2 regions of the Isachenkonia alkalipeptolytica genome follow, and region 1 is predicted to be linked to the other one. Evidence: riboswitches for the same ligand, from Rfam matches in the RefSeq annotation. Region 1 holds a riboswitch; the other holds the start of a gene.
The links. A riboswitch is a leader RNA that binds a small molecule or an ion and turns the genes downstream of it on or off. The one in region 1 is predicted to bind S-adenosylmethionine.

Region 1 (3,140 bases):
TCCCACAACCCCGGCCATGGCCGAGTAACCCACCACATTCACAAAGGTAATGGTAATCCCCAGTACCAACGGGGAGATGCTTTCAGGTAGCAGGACTTTTCGAATGATTTCACCATTGGTGGCCCCCATGGACTGGGCGGCTTCTATCAGCCCGAAGTCGATTTCTCCCAGGGCGCTTTCCACCACCCTGGCAAAAAAGGGAATCGTGGCCAAGCTCAAGGGCACTACAGCGGCACCGGTTCCGATGGAACTGCCCACCATAGCCCGGGTCAAGGGCATAATGGCAATCATTAATATCACAAAGGGAAAGGATCTCCCGATGTTAACTACATAGGACAGCACCCGATGAACAGCCGGATTCGATGCGATAAAGCCTTTTTCCGTGATCTTCAGCATCACCCCCAGCACGGTACCGAATATCACTCCGAAAAACGTGGCCGAGGTACTCATATACAAAGTCTCCAGCAATGCCGGGATCAACAACTGAATCATTCTTTCCATTTACACCACCTCCCTTTTCAAATGCGCTTTTCCATGAATCTCCGAGGACTCGATCAACGCCCTGGTATAAGTCTTTTTCGGATAACCCAGGACCTGCTCCTTTGATCCTTGTTCAATCATTTCCCCATTTTGCAAGACCCCCACCCGGTGACATATTCTGGACACCGCGGATAACTGATGGCTGATCATTAGAATCGTAATGCCCAACTCCCGATTGATTTTTTCCAGTAAGCTTAGAATCGCCTTCCCGGTAATGGGATCCAAACTGGAGGTGGCCTCATCGCATAATAAAATTTTCGGATTGGTGGCCAGGGCCCGGGCGATGGCCACCCGCTGCCGTTGACCGCCGCTTAGTACTGCGGGGTAGTGGTGCTTTTTCTCCTTTAAGTCTACAATTTCCAGTAGTTCATCGACTTTTTTCTCAATTTTCGATCGGGACTCCCCGGACAGTTCCAGGGGAAAAGCAATATTCCCCCCAACTTTTCGGTGTTGCAGAAGATGGTAATGTTGAAAAATCATTCCCGTATTTTGTCGTAAGGCTCGAAGATCCTTTTTGTCACAGGTCTGTAAATTCACGCCGTCCACCGTTAAGTTTCCTTCATCAAAGGTTTCCAGTCCGTTGACCAAGCGCAGCAAGGTGGATTTTCCCGCACCGCTCAGTCCGATCACCCCGAAAATCTCCCGGGCATTTACAATTAAATCAACGTTCTTCAGTGCTTTTACCCCGCCGTTCTTTGAGGGATAGGTTTTCGAAATTTTTTGGAAATGTATCATTTTGTCTCCTCCTTCAGTTTGTTTTTTCTATTTTTTAACTCTTTTTGAAAAAGAAAACCCCTTATTCACAAAAAGAATAAGGGGTGAAAAACATACCGGTCTCATCTTTCAGTGACGATGCACTGCTGGAATTAGCACCTTAGAATTTCTTCTTGGTTGCCGGGCTTCATCGGGCCAGTCCCTCCGCCGCTCTGGATAAGTGTGGATTATTAAGTTTTAGGCCGTCCATTTGGCATAAAAAAATACCCATTCAAAGATGGGTAGAAATCGCCTTCATTTCTCCTCATCTTCCAGTGACCATGCACTGCTGGATTTAGCACCTCGGAATTTCTTCCTGGTTGCCGGGTTTCATAGGGCCAGTCCCTCCACCACTCTGGATAAGGTCTTCTATTAAAATCTTATATACGAGTATAACCACTATTCAGTGCTTTGTCAACCATAATCTTAACATGCTCTTTTTCTACCGTGCATCCGGTCCACCCCCTCCTAAAGAACCCTTTACTATACCCATCGAACAACATACTCTTGAAAAACGCCGTAATCAATGTTAAAACTTAAATAATCAGAATATTTTATATAAAGGGGGGCTTTCCATTCATCTTTCTCTTAGTTTAATGTCCGTAAGTCTTCAATCTTGTTCATCAATCAAAGGAGGAAAGGACCTTGGTAAAAACAAACAGAATGTTGATCTTTATTTCAATTTTATTAACCCTTAGTATACTTGTCGCCTGTGAGGCGCCCGAGGATAATGGGGTTGATGAAAACGGGGAAGCAGAAGCTCCCCAGGAAGAAGAAAACGTCATGGATACGGATGTACTGGTAGTAGGGGGTGGCGGTGCCGGTTTGGCCGCAGCTATAGAAGCCTCTGAAGAGGGAGCCTCTGTTGTTTTAGTAGAGAAATTAGGAATGCTAGGCGGTAGCACAAGTTTATCCGGAGGTATTTTGCATGCTTCAGAAAGTCCGGTACAGGAACGGGCCGGAATTGAAGAACCATGGGAGGATTTTGCGGATTACTGGATGGAGATGTCAGAAGGCAATGCGGATGAAGAAATGATTAACTACATTGCCCGAAATTCCGGTGAAACGATTGCATGGTTAGAAGAACGAGGTGTGGTCTTTCAAGAAGATCTAACTGCCGAAGGAATCAGTCCTGCACAACGAGGCCACCATGCGGAAGATGGGGGATTTGGTATAACACGACCCTTAGAGGAAGTTGCGGAAGATTTAGGTGTGGAGATTATTCTTAATACCACCGTAACGGAGCTTATTTTAGAAGATGATGGCACCGTAATCGGTGCGGTAGGTGAAAACGGTAATGGACAAACTTTCACATTTAATGCTGAAGCCGTAATTTTAGCCACCGGTGGATTTGATCAAAATGAAGAAATGATAGAAGAGTATGCTCCGGTAGCCAGTGGTCAATTTTCTTATGCTGCCTCCGGTAATGTCGGCGACGGACTACGAATGGCAGAAGAAGCAGGAGCTGATATCGTAGCACCAAATGGCGTTATTGGATTCCGAGGAGTTGACCCGAGTGTTTCCTACAGAGGGGAACTCGGCGGATTGGTGTTTGCTCCGAATCTATATGTTGATGAGAGTGGACAACGATTTATGAACGAAGCTGATTACTACGCTTTGATGTATGAAGCCATGGTAGAAAACGAAAGTGAAGAATTCTACTCAATTTTCAGCGGCGAAGTACCGGAAGAGATCCTAGATGAAGGCGTTGAAGAAGGATACGCGGTAAGCGCCGAGAGTTTTGAAGAATTAGCAGAAGCTATTGGTGTACCAGAGGAGAATTTCTTAAATACCATAGAACGATTTAATGAATTAGTAGAAATCGGTGAAGACGAGGACTATGGAAA
Region 2 (3,140 bases), on a different contig from region 1:
TCCTAATTCCTTTCCGGAAGGGATTAGTAAGCGGCGGACAGTTACTCCGTCCCGCTGTCCTCTAAAGCCTTTTTCAGTATTTCCGCTTTGTCCGTACGTTCCCAGGGAAGGTCCAAATCGTCCCTTCCGAAGTGCCCGTAGGCTGCGGTTTGCTCATAGATTGGTTTTTTCAGGTCCAGGTTTTCGATGATGGCCCGGGGACGAAGATCAAAGTGCTCGGCGATCAGTTCTTCGATTCGGGATTCCGCAATCTTGCCGGTGCCGAAGGTCTCTACCATAATGGATACCGGGTTGGCTACACCAATGGCGTAGGCAATTTCGATTTCGCATTTATCCGCAAGGCCGGCGGCGACGATGTTTTTCGCCACGTAGCGGGCGGCGTAGCTTCCGGAACGGTCCACTTTGGTGGCGTCCTTCCCGGAGAAGGCACCGCCGCCGTGGCGGGAAAAGCCGCCGTAGGTGTCTACGATGATCTTCCGTCCTGTAAGGCCGGCATCTCCTAGAGGTCCGCCGATAACAAATCGCCCCGTGGGATTGATTAAAAACTTGGTGTTGTCATCTAAGAGTTCCACCGGCACCACTTTTCGTACAACATCCCGAATCAGGTCCTCGCGAATCTGCTTTAGGGGCACGTCTTCGTGATGCTGGGTGGAAACCACCACGGTATGAATTCTTTTGGGCTGATCGTCTTCATATTCCACCGTCACCTGGGTCTTTCCGTCGGGACGGAGGTAATTTAGCTTTCCGGTTTTACGAACCTCGGCTAAGCGTTTGGCCAGCTTATGGGATAGGGAAATCGGCAGGGGCATCAACTCTTCCGTTTCATTGGATGCGTATCCGAACATGATTCCCTGGTCTCCCGCCCCCATGGATTCATATAAATCTTCCTTGGTCAGGTTTTCCCGGTGCTCAAAAGCCTCGTTAACCCCCATGGCAATATCCGGGGATTGTTCGTCAATGGAGGTCAATACGGCGCAGGTTTCCGCATCAAATCCGTACTTCGCCCGGGTGTAGCCGATCCGTTCGATGGTTTTTCGAGCGATTTTCGGGATATCCACATAGCAGGTGGTGGTGATCTCCCCCATTAAAAGCACCAATCCCGTAGTCACCGCAACCTCGCAGGCCACCCGGGCCTCGGGGTCTTGCTTTAATATGGCGTCCAGTACCGCATCGGAAATTTGGTCACAAATTTTATCGGGATGCCCCTCCGTAACAGACTCCGATGTAAATAATCGTTTATACATAGTCTTCCTCCTCCTATGCCGTGCTTCTTAAGCGCAATCATTACTACCCTTTATACCGAAACACAGCCTTTTGAATTTTTATATGGATGCTTCAGATACCTTCCAGGGGATTATAGTTCTTTTCTCATATTTTTTTAACTTTTTTTCGACAATTTATACTACTTTTGTCTTATTCCCCAAGGAAATATTACCAAAATTCCCTGAGAAAAGTTTCCAAACATGAAAAAAGCCTCTTCTAAGAAGAGGGTCCACTCTCCTTATCTCCCAGAAATCATTCTGCAGGAATTAGCACCATACTTCTATGGTTGCCGGGTTTCAAAGGGCCTGTCCCTCCACCGCTCTGGATAAGGTAATCTTTTATGAAACTGTTTTACTATTATACCATAAACATTCCGTGGTTTCCAACTGATTTTGCATTTTTTCTAAGAATTGTTCTCATCCCGCCCCTGAAGTTTTGTCGAAAATTGTCAAATATTGAATGAACAGGAACCTTGACCGGAAAGTCTCCCTTGTGTATACTTAATACAAGAAATATTGTTATTAAATGGATAGGTATATTTATCAGGATGATTTCTATCCTTACAAGACGCAGCACCAAAAGGAGGCGCTTCCTTTGTTAAAGCATTTAGCAATTCCAACGAAAACCGGCATCGCAGAATTATCCACCAAGGATTTGAAGCTGGAAATCCGACGATTAAAAGTTGCCCTGCATCAATACTTAACCGAAAACGGAACAAAGGAAGAGGTTTATTTCCTTAGCTGCAGAATCGATGAATTGATTGTAGAGTATCAAAAAAGAACCCAACACTTAAATTAGTGCTTTTATTTGTCAACCTAACGCTCGGCGGTCCCGGGCGTTTTTTTATGCCCTTCTTTTCATCCTGCACCCAGCAACATACACGCCCTCAACCTAGCAGGATACAGGACCTCAGCCCAGTAGGATATAGACTCTCAGCCTAGCAGCATACAGGCCTTCAACCCAGTAGCATATAGACTCTCCATCCCGCAGGATACAGGACCTCAACCCAGTAACATATAGGCGATGATCGGAAGGGTCACCCCGGAACATAGAGTGGTAAAGAAAACCCCCTTTGCCGCAAAGTCCGCATCCCCTTCATACATTACCGCAAAAACCACGGCATTGGCCGCTGCGGGCATGGAGAATATCAGCACCGGCACCTTTAATAAAAAACCTTCCACCCCCAGCAGGGTTAAGAGACCGAATAAAAATGCAGGGATCAAAATCAGCCGCAGAAAGACCAATCCGTACAGGGCTTTTTCCCGGAATACACTGCCCAGGGCCACCCGGGAAAGATTGGCTCCGATGATTATCATGGCCAGGGGCGTGGTTGCCTCTCCCAGGATGTCCATGGATCGAAATAGGGGTCCGGGAATTTCTATGGACAGGAGGAACAGGGTAAAACCGGTGAAGGTCGCCACAATACCGGGGTTGATCAGGACTTTCAGCCGCCGGAGTTTTCCTTTAAAAGATTTCTCTTCCCCAGGGGAGGCGTCAAGGGGTCCCTTTCCGTCCTCGGAATCCCCGGAATTCTTTCGCGTCATCAGATAAACCCCCAGGCTCATCATTAAAAAGTTAAAGGGAATATTGAAAAGGGCGGTATAAAACACCCCTTCGTCTCCGAATATGGAGGCCATCACCGGATAGCCCATATAACCCACATTCCCAAAAATGATCAAAAATTGCAGGGCATTGGCCCTCGCCCCGGTAAAGCCACTGAATTTCACAATCCCATAGGAAAGGGCTATCATCAGGGCATACATACCGATGCCCACCAGAAACATGTAGGCGCTGTCCCACAAAACTTCCACGGAAAAGTCAAATTGCATGGATTTAATGATCATGGCGGGCAAGGTCACTTTAATCACAAAAACGCT

Region 2: linked by a shared signal. The riboswitch ahead of metK (methionine adenosyltransferase) and the one ahead of ISALK_RS13165 (methionine ABC transporter ATP-binding protein) in region 1 are both predicted to bind S-adenosylmethionine.

The regions. Positions count from the first base shown of each region.
Region 1 covers NZ_SUMG01000024.1:20,628-23,767, forward strand. The annotation lists gene ISALK_RS13160 (methionine ABC transporter permease) at 1-501, opposite strand, end outside; gene ISALK_RS13165 (methionine ABC transporter ATP-binding protein) at 502-1,275, opposite strand; SAM riboswitch class I at 1,374-1,477, opposite strand; SAM riboswitch class I at 1,556-1,659, opposite strand; gene ISALK_RS13170 (FAD-dependent oxidoreductase) at 1,939-3,140, shown strand, end outside.
Region 2 covers NZ_SUMG01000007.1:68,219-71,358, forward strand. The annotation lists gene metK (methionine adenosyltransferase) at 42-1,244, opposite strand; SAM riboswitch class I at 1,499-1,595, opposite strand; gene ISALK_RS07385 (aspartyl-phosphate phosphatase Spo0E family protein) at 1,858-2,061, shown strand; gene ISALK_RS07390 (AEC family transporter) at 2,265-3,140, opposite strand, start outside.